Regions from separate parts of the Ornithinibacter aureus genome, predicted to be linked through region 1. Evidence: riboswitches for the same ligand, from Rfam matches in the RefSeq annotation. Region 1 holds a riboswitch; the other holds the start of a gene.
The links. A riboswitch is a leader RNA that binds a small molecule or an ion and turns the genes downstream of it on or off. The one in region 1 is predicted to bind cobalamin.
Positions count from the first base shown of each region.

Region 2: linked by a shared signal. The riboswitch ahead of C8E84_RS00020 (magnesium chelatase ATPase subunit I) and the one ahead of C8E84_RS17550 (VWA domain-containing protein) in region 1 are both predicted to bind cobalamin.

Region 1 covers NZ_VMSB01000001.1:3,668,454-3,683,268, reverse strand. The annotation lists gene cobM (precorrin-4 C(11)-methyltransferase) at 1-393, opposite strand, end outside; gene cbiE (precorrin-6y C5,15-methyltransferase (decarboxylating) subunit CbiE) at 390-1,643, opposite strand; cobalamin riboswitch at 1,705-1,829, shown strand; gene C8E84_RS17550 (VWA domain-containing protein) at 1,887-4,013, shown strand; gene cobO (cob(I)yrinic acid a,c-diamide adenosyltransferase) at 4,013-4,627, shown strand; gene cobBC (bifunctional hydrogenobyrinic acid a,c-diamide synthase/histidinol phosphate aminotransferase CobBC) at 4,624-7,230, shown strand; gene cobA (uroporphyrinogen-III C-methyltransferase) at 7,227-8,252, shown strand; gene C8E84_RS17535 (adenosylcobinamide-GDP ribazoletransferase) at 8,267-9,046, shown strand; gene C8E84_RS17530 (bifunctional adenosylcobinamide kinase/adenosylcobinamide-phosphate guanylyltransferase) at 9,043-9,573, shown strand; gene C8E84_RS17525 (cobalamin biosynthesis protein) at 9,570-10,553, shown strand; gene C8E84_RS17520 (cobalt-precorrin-6A reductase) at 10,522-11,265, opposite strand; gene C8E84_RS17515 (NUDIX hydrolase family protein) at 11,326-11,862, shown strand; gene C8E84_RS17510 (hypothetical protein) at 11,890-12,090, opposite strand; gene C8E84_RS17505 (lysophospholipid acyltransferase family protein) at 12,163-12,921, opposite strand; gene valS (valine--tRNA ligase) at 13,064-14,815, shown strand, end outside.
Region 2 covers NZ_VMSB01000001.1:89-4,894, reverse strand. The annotation lists gene cobM (precorrin-4 C(11)-methyltransferase) at 1-524, opposite strand, end outside; gene cbiE (precorrin-6y C5,15-methyltransferase (decarboxylating) subunit CbiE) at 521-1,774, opposite strand; cobalamin riboswitch at 1,836-1,960, shown strand; gene C8E84_RS00020 (magnesium chelatase ATPase subunit I) at 2,018-3,724, shown strand; gene C8E84_RS17945 (VWA domain-containing protein) at 3,649-4,143, shown strand; partial or broken gene cobO (cob(I)yrinic acid a,c-diamide adenosyltransferase) at 4,143-4,760, shown strand; partial or broken gene C8E84_RS18460 (nucleotide-binding protein) at 4,754-4,806, shown strand, end outside.

The sequences.
Region 1 (14,815 bases):
CTGGGCCACCTCGGGCACCGTCAGTTCACGCCCGATGAGCGCGGCCGTCGCGGCATAGGCCGGCACGCCCGGGGTGAGGTCCCAGGGCACCCCTGCGGCGTCGAGACGGCGCGTCTGCTCGGCGATCGCCGAGTAGATCGACGGGTCTCCCGAGCACAGCCGGGCGACGTCATGACCGGCGTCGTGGGCGGCGACGAGGGTGGCCGTGATGGCGTCGAGATTGAGGTATGCCGTGTCGATGAGTTCGGTCTCCGGCCCGCAGTGCGAGAGGACCTCGTCGTCGATGTAGGTGCCGGCATAGAGGCAGATCGGACTCTCCTGCAGCAGGCGGACGGCGCGCAGGGTGAGCAGGTCGGCGGCACCGGGACCGGCCCCGATGAAATGAACGGTCATGACATTCCTTGCTCGTGGGGCGGGGCGGGTTTCTGGGCGCTCCACTGGACGATCGCGCGGGCCGGGGTCCACGACAGGTGCGGACCCAGCGGCGTCGCGTGCTCGACACTCAGCCTGGTCAGGTGGCCTCCGTGGCGCTGGTGGGCAGCGACGAGGACGGATTCGGCCGAGAGCGTGACGGCGTGCGCGACAAGACGTCCGCCCGGACGGAGGCGACCCCACGCCAGGTCGGCGAGTTCGCTCGTGAGACCGCCGCCAACGAAGACCGCGTCCGGGTCGGGCAGCGCGTCGAGGACGGACGCCCCTTCCGGGGAGAGGGCCCCGTGGTCGGCCTCGACCACCTCGACCTCTCGCGGCACCCCGAGACGTGCAGCGTTGGCGCGGATCCGGGCGGCACGACCGGGGTCGCGCTCGAGGGCCACCGCTCGCGCGCAGCGGGCCGCCAGTGCCCATTCGATCGCGACCGCACCCGAGCCGGCGCCGAGGTCCCAGAGAGTGGCCCCAGGTGTCGGACGCAAATGGGCCAGCGCGCTCGCGCGCACGTCACGCTTGGTGATCTGTCCGTCGTGATCGAAGGCCTCTTCTGGGCGTCCGGGGGCGGGGCCCGAGGACGAGCGGGCGGCCGCGAGGTCGTCCACCTCGACGGCGAGCACGACCAGATCAGGAGTGGGCTCGACCTCCCAGTCCCGTGCAGCGCCGGATCGGCTGCCCTCCTTGGGCCCTCCGAGGTGCCACCACGCCGTGAGCCGCGAACTGCCACAGCCCTCTTGGACGAGAAGGGCGGCGACCTCGGCGGGGGTCGAGCCATCGGAGCACAGGACGACGAGACGTGCACGCGGGTCGAGGTGACGGCGGAGTCGATCGACAGAGCGCCCGACGAGGGTCACGACCGTCGTCTCCTCGGCGGGCCAACCCATCCGCGCCCGCGCCAGGGTCTCCGAGGACAGCGAAGGGTGGACCCGGACCGTCTCCCGGCCGAACAGGTCGATGAGGGTGCTCGCGACCCCCGAGCGCAGCGGGTCACCACTGGCGAGCACGACGACGCCCTCGGTGCCGATCTGCTCGAACAGTGCTGGCAGTTGGGCGCGCATCGGTGTGGGCCATGGTGTGCGGATCTGACCCTCGATCTCGGGGACCAGGGCCAGGTGTCGGGCGCCACCGACAAGGTGCCGCGAACGGCATACGAGATCCTGCTCGCGGGCGGGCACGGACGCCCAGCCCGCATCCTCGATGCCCACGACCTCGATCACGCGCGACAGCCTACGTGCGATGAGACATCGACCTCGCCGGACCCGGGGTGGGCGATGTGGGAGGATGCGGGGCGACGCAGGGCGAGGAATACCGGTGCAACTCCGGAGCGGTCCCGCCACTGTGACCGCTCGCCGCGTGACGTGGAGACCGGAAGCCAGGACGTCCTCCTGCGTCACGCCGCCCCGGGACCCCGAGGCGGCCGAATCGGCCGGTGAGCGTGGTCACTCACCAGGAGGAGCGCCGTGTCCAACTACCCCTTCGCCGCCATCGTCGGTGCCGACGAGATGGCCCTCGCCCTCGTCCTCACCACGGTCTCCCCCGAGGTCGGCGGCGTGCTCGTGCGCGGCGAGAAGGGCACCGCGAAGTCCACGATGGTGCGCGCTCTGGCCGAGATCCTGCCCCGCCAGGCGGTCGTCCACGGATGTCGCTTCGGCTGCGACCCACGGTCGCCCGCCGCCGACTGCCCCGACGGGCCACACACCGACGCCGCATCGACGACCCGCCCAGCTCGTCTGGTCGAACTCCCGGTGGGTGCCACCGAGGATCGCGTCATCGGCTCCCTCGACCTCAGCAAGGCCCTCGGTCACGGTGAAACGGCTTTCGAGCCGGGGCTGCTCGCCCAGGCGCACCGTGGTCTGCTCTATGTCGACGAGGTCAACCTCCTGCACGACCATCTCGTCGACCTGCTCCTCGACGCCGCTGCCATGGGCCGCAACACCGTCGAGCGCGACGGGGTGTCGGTGTCCCACCCTGCCCGCATCGTCCTGATCGGCACCATGAACCCGGAGGAGGGCGAGCTTCGCCCGCAGTTGCTCGACCGCTTCGGCCTGACCGTCGAGGTGAAGGCCAGCCGCGACCCAGCGCAGCGTGCGGACGTGGTCCGTCGGCGGCTCGCCTTCGATGAGGATCCGGTCGCCTTCCAGACCTCGTATGCCGTGGCGCAGGCCGATGTGGCCGCCCGGATCGCGTCCGCCCAGGAGGCCCTGCGTCGCGTGCGTCTGAGTGACTGGGCGCTGGACAAGATCGCCACGGTCTGCGCCGGCTTCGAGGTCGACGGGATGCGTGCCGACATCGTGACCGCGAGGGCTGCGGTGGCCCACGCGGCGTGGGAGGGGCGCACCGACGTCACCCGGGAGGACATCCGCACCGCCGCCAAACTCGCTCTCCCCCACCGACGTCGGCGTGCACCCTTCGACGCGCCGGGACTGGACGAGGACCTGCTCGATCGCCTGCTCGGCGACGACGAGCCGCCGCCTCCGGAGGACCCCCAGGACCCTCAGGATGAAGACCCTCACCTGCCCGACGAGCCGGACCGGCCCGAGCGCCCGAAGGAGCCTTCCGACGAGACGGACACCGCGGACGACGACTCGGGCGACCCCATGACGACGCCGTCGGCGCAGGACTGCGACGAGGGAGCGCAGGACGCCCGCGATCAGCGCTCCGACTGCACACCGCCGGACCCCACCGACACGGAGAGCGGCGGAGAGGTCTCCGAGACCGACCCGCCGGCGCCCGTCCAGGGCGTGGCGGCAGCACACGAGCCGTACCGCATTCGTCGCCTCAGTGTGCGGGGCACGGGGTCGGGAGCGGCCGGCAAACGCAGCCGGGCGATCACGACCTGGGGCAGGACGGTCGGATCGAGCCGCGAGCGCACGGGCCGGGTCCATCTGACCGCCACCATCACGGCCGCTGCCCGAGAGCGAGGCGCCCGCGCCACCGGGACGACCGGGACGACCGGGACGACCGGGACGACCGGGACGAGCCGACTGGAGATCCGGGCGAGCGACCTCCGCTCGGCGATCACCCAGGGCAAGGAGTCCAACCTCGTGCTGCTGCTCGTCGACGCCTCCGGGTCGATGGCTGCCCGGTCTCGGATGGCCGAGGTCAAGACGGCCGTCCTGTCGCTGCTCATGGACGCCTACCAGCGACGCGATCGCGTGGGCCTGGTGACCTTCCGAGGCACCGGTGCCGACCTCGCGTTGCCGCCGACCTCCTCGGTCGAGGCGGCCGCCGCCTGCCTGGCCGAACTCCCCCACGGCGGGCGCACGCCCCTGGCCGAGGGTCTCGCCACGGCCGCGAAGACCCTTGGGCTGGAGCGCATCAGGGACCCACGTCGACGGGCGCTGCTCGTGCTCGTCACCGACGGACGCGCCACGGCGGGCGTCGATGCGTTGGGCAGAGCACAGCGCATCGCCGACCAGTGGGGGCACGTCGCCGTCGACAGCGTCGTGATCGACTGCGAGTCCGGCCGCTTCCGGATGGGTCTGGCCAGGGACCTCGCCGACCGGATGGGCGCAGAGCACGTGCCCCTCGAAGACATCGCCGCCGATCACCTCGTGGCGCTCATCAATGACAGGAGGGCCGCCTGATGGCCAAGGGAGTGACACCGGTGCAGGCTGCGGACGGCCTCACCACCCGACAGCGCCGCAACAGTCCGCTCGTCATCGTCCACGGTGGCGCCGGGAAGGGGAAGTCGACGGCGGCCTTCGGCCTGGCCCTGCGCGGCTGGAACCAGGGGTGGTCGATCGGCGTGTTCCAGTTCGTGAAGTCGGCCAAGTGGCGCATCGGTGAGCAGGCAGCGCTGGCTGCTCTCGACGACGTGAACCGCAGCACCGGCCAGGGCGGCCCGATCGAGTGGCACAAGATGGGCTCGGGCTGGTCGTGGTCACGCAAGGCCGGCACCGAGGAGGACCATGCCGAGGCCGCCCGTGAGGGCTGGGAAGAGATCAAGCGTCGCCTCGCCGACGAGACCCACACCCTCTATGTCCTCGACGAGTTCACCTACCTGCTCACGTGGGGTTGGCTCGACATCGACGACGTCGTCGACTCCCTGACCGACCGCCCCGGCTACCAGCACGTGGTCATCACCGGCCGCGATCCACACCCCCGCCTCCTCGAGATCGCGGACGTCGCCACCGAGATGACCAAGATCGCCCACCCGTTCGACAAGGGCCAGAAGGGCCAGAAGGGCATCGAGTGGTGACACCGACCCCCCTGCCCCGGGTCGTCATCGCGGCACCTGCGTCGGGTCAGGGCAAGACCACGATCGCCGTCGGGATCATGGCTGCCCTGAGCCGGGCTGGGCACGCTGTCGCGCCGGCCAAGGTCGGCCCGGACTACATCGACCCCGGCTATCACGCGCTCGCCACCGGCCGCCCCGGTCGCAACCTCGATCCCTGGCTGACCTCCGAGGAACTCATCGTTCCCCTGCTCCTCCACGGCGCCCGGACGCCCGACCCCGCCGACGTGGCGGTCATCGAAGGCGTCATGGGGCTCTTCGACGGCCGGATCGGCACCGGCGGCTTCGCGTCGACGGCCCACTTGGCCACCCTCACCCGCAGCCCGGTGATCCTCGTCGCGGACATCTCCTCCGCCGCGCGCACGATCGCGGCGACGCTCCACGGTCTGCGCACCTTCGACCACTGTGTCGACGTCGTCGGTGTCATCCTCAACAAGGCGGGATCGGTGCGCCACGCGCACGAAGTCCGCAGCAGCGTCGAGGCCATCGGCCTGCCGGTGCTGGGGGTCCTTCCGCGCGACGCGGGCGTGAGCGCCCCCTCCCGTCACCTCGGCTTGATCCCGGCCGCGGAGCGCACCGACGCCGTCAGCGCGCTCGACCGCCTGGCCGAGCAGACCGCCGAGTTGATCGACCTCGACCTGCTCCTTCACCTCGCCGGATGCGCGCCCGACCTGAGCGCCACCCCGTGGTCACCGCCGTCGCGCCGTGCGGAGGGGGTCGCCACCCACGACAGTGCCACCACCCGCCCGGTCGTCGCCGTGGCCGGCGGTCGCTCCTTCACCTTCCGCTATGCCGAGACCGACGAACTCCTGCGGGCCAACGGCTGCGAGCCGGTTCTCTTCGACCCGGCGCTCGACACCTCGCTCCCGCCCGGGACCAGCGGGCTCTACCTCGGCGGCGGCTTCCCTGAGGCCCACGCTCCGGCCCTCTCCCGCAACACGGCCCTCACTGGTGCGGTCCGGGACGCGATCGCCTCCGGCATGCCGACCGTCGCCGAGTGCGCCGGCCTGATCTATCTCTGCGAGACCCTCGACGGGCACGACTTCGTCGGGGCAGTTCCCGCGCAGGCAGCGATGCACCCTCGCCTGACCCTGCAGTACCGCTCGGCTCGCACGACCGTCGACAGCATCCTCGGGCCGGCCGGAACGACGTCGCGCGGTCACGAATTCCACCGGACCCGCACGTCGCCGGGGGCCGGCACCACCGCTGCCTGGGAGCACGAGGAGGGCGTCGAGGGCTTCACCCTCGATCCAGCCAGCACCGGGCGCGCGACGTTGCACGCCTCCTATCTGCACACCCATTGGGCCGGGAACCCGTCCGTCCCAGCCGCTTTCGCCGCCGCAGTGCAGTCGTATGCCGCACAGCCGCCGGTTCTCGGCGCCACGTCCACGGTCCTCCCCCGGGTCGAGCGAGCGCCCGCGCTCCCCACGACGACCGACCCGACACCCTCGGCTGGACTGGACCACCACGGCGACGCCGAGGTCGGCCCTGGACTGGTCGACTTCGCGGTGAACGTCCGTGTCCCCACACCCCCGGCCTGGCTCGCCACGACGCTGCGGGACGGCATCGGCGACCTCGCGGCATACCCCGTCGTCGACCCAGCCCGGACGGCCCTGGCCCGACGCCACGCCGTGCCTGAGGACATGGTCCTCCCCACCAGCGGCGGCGCCGAGGCCTTCACGCTGATCGCCCGTGCCATCCCCGGTCGGCGACCCCTCGTCGTGCACCCCCAGTTCACCGAGCCCGAGTCCGCGCTGCGCCGTGCCGGACGGGTGCCGGACCAGCACGTCCTGAGCGAGCGCGAGGGCTTCGTCCTGCACCCCGATCGAATCCCGGCCGACGCCGACCTGGTGATCATCGGGAATCCGACCAATCCGACGGGCGTGCTCCACCCCCGGTCGACCCTGGAAGCGTTGCGCGCGCCCGGACGGGTCCTCGTGATCGACGAGGCATTCATGGATGCCATTGTGGGAGGGGCCGATTCACTGATCTCTGCGGACCTGGACGGTGTCATCGTCGTTCGCTCGCTGACGAAGACGTGGGGGCTGGCCGGCCTGCGCGCGGGCTATGTGGTCGGCGACCCCTCACTCCTCCGACTCCTCGCCGAGCAGCAACCCCACTGGTCCGTGTCCTCGCTGGCGGCCCGCGCGAGCGTCGCCGTCTGCGCCCCCGCCGCCCGCGCAGAGGAAGCCGAGCTGGCCCGTGAAGCGGCGACCTGGCGGCATCACCTCGTCCGCGGGTTGCAGTCGCTGGGGCTCGCCCCCGTGCCCGGCGCCGCGCCCTTCGTGCTCGTCCGGGTCGGTCCCGGCGTCCATGGGTCCCTGCGTGAGCGTGGGTATGCCGTGCGGCGCGGCGACAGCTTCCCCGGGCTCGACCACGACTGGGTGCGTCTGGCCGTCCGCGACCCGCACACGACCGACGGACTCCTGCGTGAGTTGCAGTCCCTCCTCGGCGACACTGCTCCCGGTGGCTCGGAGCGTTCTCTGGAGCAGGCGGCGCCAGCGTCGACGGCGCCCCAGCGCGGCCCCGTCCCAGCCGCTCAGGCAGACAGAGAGCTCTCCGCATGACCCTGCGCCTCCCCCTGCCCGACGGCACGACGCCGCGCGTCCTGGTGCTGGAGCCGGGCCCGCGTGCGTCCGAGACGGTGCAGGCCCTGCTCGATCAAGGGGCACGTGTCGATGTGCGTTGTGCCGCACCGGATGCACGTCTCCGGGACCTGGCTGGTCGGCACCTCATCGCACTGCGCACGGACGCGGACCTCGACCTCTCCGCCTACGACGTCGTCCTGCGCGACCCGCTGCGCGAGCAGGGGGTCGAGCTCTCCCCCTCGTCCCCGTCCCCTGCCACCACCTCCGGCCACGTCGTCCTCGTCGGGGGCGGACCGGGCCCTCTCGGCCTGCTCACGCTCGCCGGGCTCGACGCGATCCGGAGCGCCGACGTGTTGGTGTGCGACCGGTTGGCCCCCTTGGCCGCGCTGGAGCAGGCACGCCCCGACGCCGAGGTCGTCCACGTCGGCAAGATCCCGCGAGGTGAATTCACGCCCCAGGAGCAGATCAACCAGATCCTCGTCGACCGGGCACTCGCCGGAAAGACCGTCGTGCGCCTCAAGGGTGGCGACAACTTCGTCTTCGGCCGCGGCGGCGAGGAGTGGAATGCCTGCGTCGAAGCCGGCCTGCCCGTCACGGTCATCCCGGGCGTCTCCTCCTCCATCGCCGTCCCCGGCCTGGCGGGCGTCCCCCTCACCCACCGCCACCTCACGCAGGGCTTCGTCGTCGTCTCCGGTCACGTCGCTCCGGACGACGCACGCAGTGACGTCGACTGGGATGCCCTCGCCCGTCTGGGACTGACCATCGTGGTCCTCATGGGCGTGGCTGCACTGCCGGTGATCGCCAAGCGCCTGATCAGTGCCGGCATGGATCCGTCGACCCCTGCTGCCTCCATCGCCGATGGCGGCATGACCTCGCAACGCCAGGTCCGCTCCACGCTGGCCGCGCTCCCGGGTGCAGCGGCGGAGCAGGACATCGGCGCCCCTGCGGTCACCGTCATCGGCCCCGCGGTGGCGGCCCTGCTGCCGCAGACGTCGGTCTGAGTCGGGCACGCGTGATGGGCACTGCGTGGGCGGGGCTGAGACTGGCCGTCGGGACACTGACGATGATTCCTGTCGGCTCACTCCCTCCCACCACGCGTCGCATCGGCGCGTGGGCAATGGCGCTGGCACCGATCGCGGCCCTGCCCCTCGGCCTGCTCGTCGCTGCAGTGGGTCGGCTCGGTCAGGCCGCGGCGATGCCCACCTCGATCACGGCGACCCTGTCGGTCGGGGCGCTGGCCCTGGCCACGCGCGCCATGCACGTCGACGGGCTGGCGGACACCGCTGACGGCATCGGCGCGGGCTGGGACCGTGAGCGCGCCCTGCGCGTCCTGCGCACCGGCGATGTCGGCCCGATGGGTGTGATGGCCCTGGTCGTGGTGGTCCTGCTCCAGATCGCTTCTGCCACAGCGCTGTTGTCGCTCACTCATGGCTGGTTGCTCGTCGGTGTCGCCGTCGTGGCCTCCAGAGTGGCTGCAACCCTCGGGTGCCTGCGTGTGCTCCCGACCGCGTCGGGCTCCTCCTTGGGTGCCGTCGTGGCTGGCACGGTGCCGGGCGTGGTCGGTGGCCCAGCCGTCGTGGTGACGGGCGCTGCGCTGACCGGAGCCACCGTGGTGGCCGGATTGCAGTGGTGGCAGGGGGTCGCCGCGATGGCGGCCCTCCTCGTCGCCGTGGCGTGGCTGCTCCGGAGTGCCGTGCGGGTCTTCGGGGGGATCAACGGAGACGTGCTCGGGGCATCGATCGAGGTCGGGACAGCTGCCCTGCTCGTGGCGCTGACGATCGGAGCCACGGCATGAGAACACTGATCACCGGGGGCATCCGCTCGGGGAAGTCCGCGATCGCCGAGAACCTCATGGGTGAGGGCACCACCTATGTCGCGACCTCTCCCTCACGCCCCGAGGACACCGATTGGGCTGCGCGGATCCAGGAGCACCGTCGCCGTCGACCCGCCTCCTGGCCGACGGTCGAGACGACGGATCTGCCGTCCGCCCTGACCGCCCTCAACGGGCCGGCCCTGGTCGACAGTCTGGGCGCCTGGTTGGTCGCGCTGCTCGACAGGTTGGATGCCTGGGATCAGCCGGTGGCCCAGTGGCGCGGGCGCCTCGACGACGAGGTGTCCGCACTGGTGTCGACCTGGTCGACCTGCTCGCACGACCTGGTCGCGGTGACCGACGAGGTCGGCTTCGGCGGGATCGCCGAGCACCGTTCGGCCCGGATCCATGCCGACGAACTGGGTCGGCTCAACCAGGCCATCGCCGGCGTCAGCGATCGCGTGTGGCTGGTCGTGGCCGGGCAGGTGCTCGTGGTCAAGGACTCCTCGTGAGGGTCGCCACCGGACTCCTCCTCGGGTATGCCGCGGATCGCCTGCTCGGCGACCCGCGCCACTTCCACCCGGTCGCCGGATTCGGGCGGATCGCGATGGCGCTCGAGGCGCACACCCATGCCCCGAGCCGCGTCCGAGGTGTGGTGCACGTCGGCGCGCTCGTCGGTGCGGCTACCGCTGCCGGGATGCTGGCCGATCATCTGGCCGGGCGAGTCGGCGATCCCGGCATGGGTCGCGACGTCGGTCGCGTCGCGATCACTGCTGTCGCCACCTGGGCCGTGCTGGGCGGCCGCTCACTCGAACGTGAGGCACTCACGATCCAGCGACAGCTCGCCGCCGGAGACCTCGACGCTGCGCGACGACAGGTGCGCAACCTCGTGGGTCGCGACCCCTCGCGCCTCTCGGCTGACGAGGTCGCCCGGGCCACCGTCGAGTCGGTCGCGGAGAACGGCGCCGATGCGCTGGTGGCGCCGCTGTGGTGGGGCGCGGTGGCGGGAGTGCCCGGCCTCGTGGCTTATCGCGCCATCAACACGCTCGATGCGATGATCGGTCACCGCTCCCCGCGCTATCGCGAGTTCGGTTGGGCCGCAGCCAGACTCGACGACGTGGCCAACTGGATCCCGGCCCGACTCACCGTGCTGAGCACCGCCGCAGCCACCGGCTCCGTGGCCGGTGTCCGCCGGGTGCTGATGACCGTCGCCCGGGACGCGCCCGCCCACCCGAGTCCGAATGCCGGACCGGTCGAGGCTGCCTTTGCGGCGGCGCTGGGTGTCTCGCTCGGGGGCTCCAACAGCTACGCCGGTATCGTCGAGGACCGCGGCCGCCTCGGCGACGGTCCCGCTGTCACCGTCGACGACCTGGGATCGGCAGTGCGACTCGAGCGGCGCATCGGGCTGATCGCACTCGGCGTCATCGTCGCCGCTCGTAGTGCGGCCGCTCGCCGTGTCGTCAGCCGCCGGCGCGCACGCCGAGCCAGGTGACGCAGCCCGCCACGTCAGCAGTCGTCACCAGACCAGTAGGTGGTGCCGGTCGGGACACCACGACGACCGGGACGTCGAGCTCGGCGGCAGCGTCGAGCTTGGCGCTGGTGTAGCCACCGCCGGAGTCCTTGGTGACCAGGACGTCGACCCGATGACGGCGCATCAGGTCCCGTTCCCCACCCACCGAGTAGGGCCCGCGGTCCAGGACCACCGTCCACCGTGGGGGTGCAGGCTCAGCCAGCGGTTCGACCACCCGGACGAGCACATCTCGCTCGGACCAGCGGGCGAAATGGGGCAGCGTCTGACGCCCGCTGGAGAGGAAGGGCCTGCTGCCCAGCGCTTGTGCGGCCACACGCGCTGCATCGAGGTCGGGGACCCAGGTCCACGTGTCGGAGTCCGGTCGCTCTGCCCAGCCGGGCCGGGCCAGGCGCGTCATTGGCAGACCGGTGCGGGCGCACGCCTGCATGGCATGAGCCGTCATCGTCGACGCGAACGGGTGGGTCGCATCGATCAGATGGGTGAAGCCATCCGAGCGCAGGGTCCGGACCAGGCCATCGACGCCGCCGAAGCCACCGACGCGGACCGAGCCCACCGGCATCCGCGGATGGGCGACGCGGCCGGCGAGCGAGGACACGAAGTCGACCCCGGCGCTCTGCAACGCCACGGCCAGGGCACGTGCCTCAGCCGTGCCGCCCAGCACCAGAACCCGCATTCGGCGATGCTAACGCGCCCAGACCGACCGCCCGGGCGCCGCCCTTGGCAGAATCGGCCCATGCCCCTCGAACTGGACCGTGACAGCGCGTGGCTGAGCCGCGAGGACCTCGACCAGGCCCGCGACAAGCTGCCGATCCTCTATGTCGACCTCGTCCCCGTGCGGGTCGACGACCGCGGACAGGTGACGGCGATCGGCCTGCTGCTGCGGGTCAGTGACGACGGGCGGATCATGCGCGAGCTCGTCTCGGGCCGCGTCCTGCACCACGAGCGCTTGCGCGACGCGATCCTGCGGCACGTGGAGAAGGACCTGGGGCCGATGGCCCTGCCGCGCGTGCCCGTGAGTCCGCAGCCCTTCACGATCGCCGAGTACTTCCCCACTCCGGGCGTCACGCCCTTCCACGACCCGCGCCAGCACGCGGTGTCCTTGGCCTATGTCGTTCCGGTGACCGGTGACTGTGCCCCGCAGCAGGACGCCCTCGACCTCGCCTGGATCACGCCGGACGAGGCGCGCGACCCGCTGCTGTTGGCCGAGCTCGACCGCGGGCATGACGTGCTGCTCCGCCAGGCCCTCGCCCACCTCGGCTTCGCCGTCTGACGCCCGCTCCGGACGCCCGAGCGGGGATCAGGCCTGCTTGCCGCGGTTGAACGTGTCGACCGTGCGCGTCATGTCGTGGTGGTCGCGGGAGGCGGCCTCCTCCGGCGTCGGGGCGGTGCCGCCCAGGCGCGCGGGGAGATAGCGCAGGTCGGTGCCGGTCAGCTGCGGATAGGCCTCCTGCTGGGCCAGGAGTTGCTCGGACATCCGCTCCCGCAGGACCTCGGTCACCTCGGCCGGGCAAGGGAAGGCATCTCTCGCGAACCTCGCGATTCCCTCATGGAGAGAAAAGGTCGAGGGGGGTCAGCCGGTGAACTCGTCCCGGGTGCGGTTCATGTCGTGGTGGTCGGCGGCGTGGGCCTGCTCCGGGGTCGGCGCGAGCCCACCGAGCCGCGCCGGGACGTAGCGCAGGTCCTCGCCGTGCAGCGTCGGATAGGCCGCCTGCTGCGCGTCGAGCTGCACCTGCATGGCCGCGCGCAACCGCTCGTTGGCGGCGTTGACGTCCTCGCGGCGGGCGATCTCGAGCGGCGCGCCCACGGTGATGCTGACCGGGATGCGCGAGCCCGGCCGCATGTGCTTGGGCAGGTTCTTGGTCCACACCCGCTGCCCGCCCCAGATGGTCACGGGCAGCACCGGCACACCGGCCACCTGCGCCATCTTCACCGCGCCGGGCTTGAACTCCTTGAGCTCGAACGAGCGTGACATCGTCGCCTCGGGGAACACCCCGACGATCTCCCCCGCCCGCAGCGCCCGGATCGCGGCCGCGAACGCCTCGCCACCCTTGTGCCGGTCGACGGGGATGTGCCCCATCCCGCGCATCAGCGGGCCGGTGACGTTGTGCGAGAACACCGACTTCTTCGCCATGAACCGCACGTAGCGGCGGTTCGGCCACGCCGGCAGCCCCGCGTACATGAAGTCGAGGTAGGACGTGTGGTTGATGGCCATGATGGCCCCACCCTGCGCGGGCACGTGCTCCTGACCCGTGATGGTGAAACGCGTTCCCTGGACGAAGAACAGCGCCCTGACGGCCGAGATGACGGGCCGGTACACCGGTTCTTTCATGGGGCCAAGACTAGGCCAGAGGACACGCATCGTGGATGCCGTGCCTCGCCCCGGCGGGACACGGCACCTCGTCGCGTCGGATGCCGTCGCGCCACGTGGCCGGATGCCGGGTCACCGCCCCCGGTCTGGGATGATGGCGCCCATGACCGAGTCCTTCCTGCCATCTCGCGCTGCCTCCGTTCCGGACAAGCCGTCCCTCGACGGCCTCGAGGACAAGTGGGCGGCCGTATGGCAGGAGCAGGACACCTACGCCTTCGACCGCGAGGCGGCCCTCGCCGGCCCCCGCGAGGCGGTCTTCGCCATCGACACTCCGCCGCCCACGGCATCCGGATCACTGCACATGGGGCACGTGTTCAGCTACACGCACACCGACTGCGTGGCCCGGTACAAGCGGATGGCCGGGTTCAACGTCTTCTACCCGATCGGCTGGGACGACAACGGGCTGCCCACCGAGAAGCGGGTGCAGAACTACTACGGCGTGCGTGGTGACGCCGCCCTGCACTACGACCCCGAGTTCGTGCCGCCCTTCCGCGGCGATGCACGCAGCACCAAGGCCGCCGACGAGATGCCGGTGTCGCGGCAGAACTTCATCGAGCTCTGCGACGAGCTGACCGTGCGGGACGAGGAGGCCTTCGAGTCCCTCTTCCGTCGCATCGGTCACAGCTACGACTGGTCGATCACCTACCGCACGATCGACGACCACTCCCGGGCCACCGCCCAGCAGGCGTTCCTGCGCAACCTCGCCCGCGGCGAGGCCTACCAGGCCGAGGCGCCGGGCCTGTGGGACGTCACGTTCCAGACGGCCGTCGCCCAGGCCGAGCTCGAGGCCCGCGACTACCCCGGGCACTACCACCGGGTGGCCTTCCACGGCCCCAACGGCCCGGTGCACATCGAGACCACCCGCCCCGAGCTCATCCCGAGCTGTGTGGCCCTGATCGCCCACCCCGACGACGAGCGCTTTCAAGGCCTGTTCGGCACGACGGTGACGACCCCCGTGTTCGGTGTCGAGGTCCCCGTGCTCGCCCACCCGGGCGCCGAGATGGACAAGGGCGCCGGCATCGCGATGTGCTGCACCTTCGGTGACCTCACCGACGTCATCTGGTGGCGTGAGCTGCAGCTGCCGACCCGCTCGGTCATCACCCGCAGCGGCCGCCTCCAGGGCGAGACCCCTGCCTGGCTCGAGGGCACGCCCGGCGAGGCCTTCTACGCCGAGCAGCTCGCGGGCAAGACCCCCTTCGGGGCCCGGGCCGCGCTCGTCGACGCACTGCGCGAGTCCGGTGACCTCGACGGCGAGCCGAAGCCGACCCAGCGGATGGCGAACTTCTACGAGCGCGGTGAGAAGCCGCTCGAGATCGTCACCTCGCGCCAGTGGTACATCCGCAACGGCGGCCGCGACGCCGAGCTGAACGCGGCCCTGATCGCCCGCGGCGAGGAGATCGACTTCCACCCCGCGTTCATGCGCAGCCGCTACGCCAACTGGGTCAGCGGGCTCAACGGTGACTGGCTGGTCTCCCGCCAGCGCTTCTTCGGTGTGCCGATCCCCGTCTGGTACCCCCTCGACGCCGACGGCGAGCCGGTCTACGACACTCCGATCGTCCCGGACGAGAGCTCCCTGCCGGTCGACCCCGCGGCCAACCCCCCGGCCGGCTACACCGAGGACCAGCGCGGCGTGCCCGGCGGCTTCGTCGGCGACCCCGACGTGCTCGACACCTGGGCCACGTCCTCGCTCAGCCCGCAGATCGCCGGTGGCTGGCGCAACGCCGACGGCACCGGCACGGACCCGCTGTTCGACAAGGTCTTCCCGATGGACGTGCGCCCCCAGGGTCACGACATCATCCGCACGTGGCTGTTCTCCACGGTCGTGCGCGCCCACTTCGAGCACGGCAGCGTGCCG
Region 2 (4,806 bases), 3.7 Mb from region 1:
TCGGCCAGCCGCCGGGTGTGTCGGATCGCCAGGTGCAGGACGAGGGTGGCATTGGTCGCGGCGAAGGCCGCCAGGGTCTCCCCCGGCGGCATCGTGGTCGAGTCCTTCTGCGCGCGCGTCAGGACGACCGACTGGGCCACCTCGGGCACCGTCAGTTCACGCCCGATGAGCGCGGCCGTCGCGGCATAGGCCGGCACGCCCGGGGTGAGGTCCCAGGGCACCCCTGCGGCGTCGAGACGGCGCGTCTGCTCGGCGATCGCCGAGTAGATCGACGGGTCTCCCGAGCACAGCCGGGCGACGTCATGACCGGCGTCGTGGGCGGCGACGAGGGTGGCCGTGATGGCGTCGAGATTGAGGTATGCCGTGTCGATGAGTTCGGTCTCCGGCCCGCAGTGCGAGAGGACCTCGTCGTCGATGTAGGTGCCGGCATAGAGGCAGATCGGACTCTCCTGCAGCAGGCGGACGGCGCGCAGGGTGAGCAGGTCGGCGGCACCGGGACCGGCCCCGATGAAATGAACGGTCATGACATTCCTTGCTCGTGGGGCGGGGCGGGTTTCTGGGCGCTCCACTGGACGATCGCGCGGGCCGGGGTCCACGACAGGTGCGGACCCAGCGGCGTCGCGTGCTCGACACTCAGCCTGGTCAGGTGGCCTCCGTGGCGCTGGTGGGCAGCGACGAGGACGGATTCGGCCGAGAGCGTGACGGCGTGCGCGACAAGACGTCCGCCCGGACGGAGGCGACCCCACGCCAGGTCGGCGAGTTCGCTCGTGAGACCGCCGCCAACGAAGACCGCGTCCGGGTCGGGCAGCGCGTCGAGGACGGACGCCCCTTCCGGGGAGAGGGCCCCGTGGTCGGCCTCGACCACCTCGACCTCTCGCGGCACCCCGAGACGTGCAGCGTTGGCGCGGATCCGGGCGGCACGACCGGGGTCGCGCTCGAGGGCCACCGCTCGCGCGCAGCGGGCCGCCAGTGCCCATTCGATCGCGACCGCACCCGAGCCGGCGCCGAGGTCCCAGAGAGTGGCCCCAGGTGTCGGACGCAAATGGGCCAGCGCGCTCGCGCGCACGTCACGCTTGGTGATCTGTCCGTCGTGATCGAAGGCCTCTTCTGGGCGTCCGGGGGCGGGGCCCGAGGACGAGCGGGCGGCCGCGAGGTCGTCCACCTCGACGGCGAGCACGACCAGATCAGGAGTGGGCTCGACCTCCCAGTCCCGTGCAGCGCCGGATCGGCTGCCCTCCTTGGGCCCTCCGAGGTGCCACCACGCCGTGAGCCGCGAACTGCCACAGCCCTCTTGGACGAGAAGGGCGGCGACCTCGGCGGGGGTCGAGCCATCGGAGCACAGGACGACGAGACGTGCACGCGGGTCGAGGTGACGGCGGAGTCGATCGACAGAGCGCCCGACGAGGGTCACGACCGTCGTCTCCTCGGCGGGCCAACCCATCCGCGCCCGCGCCAGGGTCTCCGAGGACAGCGAAGGGTGGACCCGGACCGTCTCCCGGCCGAACAGGTCGATGAGGGTGCTCGCGACCCCCGAGCGCAGCGGGTCACCACTGGCGAGCACGACGACGCCCTCGGTGCCGATCTGCTCGAACAGTGCTGGCAGTTGGGCGCGCATCGGTGTGGGCCATGGTGTGCGGATCTGACCCTCGATCTCGGGGACCAGGGCCAGGTGTCGGGCGCCACCGACAAGGTGCCGCGAACGGCATACGAGATCCTGCTCGCGGGCGGGCACGGACGCCCAGCCCGCATCCTCGATGCCCACGACCTCGATCACGCGCGACAGCCTACGTGCGATGAGACATCGACCTCGCCGGACCCGGGGTGGGCGATGTGGGAGGATGCGGGGCGACGCAGGGCGAGGAATACCGGTGCAACTCCGGAGCGGTCCCGCCACTGTGACCGCTCGCCGCGTGACGTGGAGACCGGAAGCCAGGACGTCCTCCTGCGTCACGCCGCCCCGGGACCCCGAGGCGGCCGAATCGGCCGGTGAGCGTGGTCACTCACCAGGAGGAGCGCCGTGTCCAACTACCCCTTCGCCGCCATCGTCGGTGCCGACGAGATGGCCCTCGCCCTCGTCCTCACCACGGTCTCCCCCGAGGTCGGCGGCGTGCTCGTGCGCGGCGAGAAGGGCACCGCGAAGTCCACGATGGTGCGCGCTCTGGCCGAGATCCTGCCCCGCCAGGCGGTCGTCCACGGATGTCGCTTCGGCTGCGACCCACGGTCGCCCGCCGCCGACTGCCCCGACGGGCCACACACCGACGCCGCATCGACGACCCGCCCAGCTCGTCTGGTCGAACTCCCGGTGGGTGCCACCGAGGATCGCGTCATCGGCTCCCTCGACCTCAGCAAGGCCCTCGGTCACGGTGAAACGGCTTTCGAGCCGGGGCTGCTCGCCCAGGCGCACCGTGGTCTGCTCTATGTCGACGAGGTCAACCTCCTGCACGACCATCTCGTCGACCTGCTCCTCGACGCCGCTGCCATGGGCCGCAACACCGTCGAGCGCGACGGGGTGTCGGTGTCCCACCCTGCCCGCATCGTCCTGATCGGCACCATGAACCCGGAGGAGGGCGAGCTTCGCCCGCAGTTGCTCGACCGCTTCGGCCTGACCGTCGAGGTGAAGGCCAGCCGCGACCCAGCGCAGCGTGCGGACGTGGTCCGTCGGCGGCTCGCCTTCGATGAGGATCCGGTCGCCTTCCAGACCTCGTATGCCGTGGCGCAGGCCGATGTGGCCGCCCGGATCGCGTCCGCCCAGGAGGCCCTGCGTCGCGTGCGTCTGAGTGACTGGGCGCTGGACAAGATCGCCACGGTCTGCGCCGGCTTCGAGGTCGACGGGATGCGTGCCGACATCGTGACCGCGAGGGCTGCGGTGGCCCACGCGGCGTGGGAGGGGCGCACCGACGTCACCCGGGAGGACATCCGCACCGCCGCCAAACTCGCTCTCCCCCACCGACGTCGGCGTGCACCCTTCGACGCGCCGGGACTGGACGAGGACCTGCTCGATCGCCTGCTCGGCGACGACGAGCCGCCGCCTCCGGAGGACCCCCAGGACCCTCAGGATGAAGACCCTCACCTGCCCGACGAGCCGGACCGGCCCGAGCGCCCGAAGGAGCCTTCCGACGAGACGGACACCGCGGACGACGACTCGGGCGACCCCATGACGACGCCGTCGGCGCAGGACTGCGACGAGGGAGCGCAGGACGCCCGCGATCAGCGCTCCGACTGCACACCGCCGGACCCCACCGACACGGAGAGCGGCGGAGAGGTCTCCGAGACCGACCCGCCGGCGCCCGTCCAGGGCGTGGCGGCAGCACACGAGCCGTACCGCATTCGTCGCCTCAGTGTGCGGGGCACGGGGTCGGGAGCGGCCGGCAAACGCAGCCGGGCGATCACGACCTGGGGCAGGACGGTCGGATCGAGCCGCGAGCGCACGGGCCGGGTCCATCTGACCGCCACCATCACGGCCGCTGCCCGAGAGCGAGGCGCCCGCGCCACCGGACGACCGGGACGACCGGGACGACCGGGACGACCGGGACGAGCCGACTGGAGATCCGGGCGAGCGACCTCCGCTCGGCGATCACCCAGGGCAAGGAGTCCAACCTCGTGCTGCTGCTCGTCGACGCCTCCGGGTCGATGGCTGCCCGGTCTCGGATGGCCGAGGTCAAGACGGCCGTCCTGTCGCTGCTCATGGACGCCTACCAGCGACGCGATCGCGTGGGCCTGGTGACCTTCCGAGGCACCGGTGCCGACCTCGCGTTGCCGCCGACCTCCTCGGTCGAGGCGGCCGCCGCCTGCCTGGCCGAACTCCCCCACGGCGGGCGCACGCCCCTGGCCGAGGGTCTCGCCACGGCCGCGAAGACCCTTGGGCTGGAGCGCATCAGGGACCCACGTCGACGGGCGCTGCTCGTGCTCGTCACCGACGGACGCGCCACGGCGGGCGTCGATGCGTTGGGCAGAGCACAGCGCATCGCCGACCAGTGGGGGCACGTCGCCGTCGACAGCGTCGTGATCGACTGCGAGTCCGGCCGCTTCCGGATGGGTCTGGCCAGGGACCTCGCCGACCGGATGGGCGCAGAGCACGTGCCCCTCGAAGACATCGCCGCCGATCACCTCGTGGCGCTCATCAATGACAGGAGGGCCGCCTGATGGCCAAGGGAGTGACACCGGTGCAGGCTGCGGACGGCCTCACCACCCGACAGCGCCGCAACAGTCCGCTCGTCATCGTCCACGGTGGCGCCGGGAAGGGGAAGTCGACGGCGGCCTTCGGCCTGGCCCTGCGCGGCTGGAACCAGGGGTGGTCGATCGGCGTGTTCCAGTTCGTGAAGTCGGCCAAGTGGCGCATCGGTGAGCAGGCAGCGCTGGCTGCTCTCGACGACGTGAACCGCCAGCACCGGCCAGGGCGGCCCGATCGAGTGGCACAAGATGGGCTCGGGCTGGTCGTGGTCACGCAAGGCCGGCAACCGAGGAGGACCATGCCGAGGCCGCCCGTGAGGGCTGGGAAGAGATCAAGCGTCGCCTCGCCGACGAGACCCACACCCTCTATGTCCTCGACGAGTTCACCTACCTGCTCACGTGGGGTTGGCTCGACATCGACGACGTCGTCGACTCCCTGACCGACCGCCCCCGGCTACCAGCACGTGGTCATCACCGGCCGCGATCCACACCCCCGCCTCCTCGAGATCGCGGACGTCGCCACCGAGATGACCAAGATCGCCCACCCGTTCGACAAGGGCCAGAAGGGCCAGAAGGGCATCGAGTGGTGACACCGACCCCCCTGCCCCGGGTCGTCATCGCGGCACCTGCGTCGGG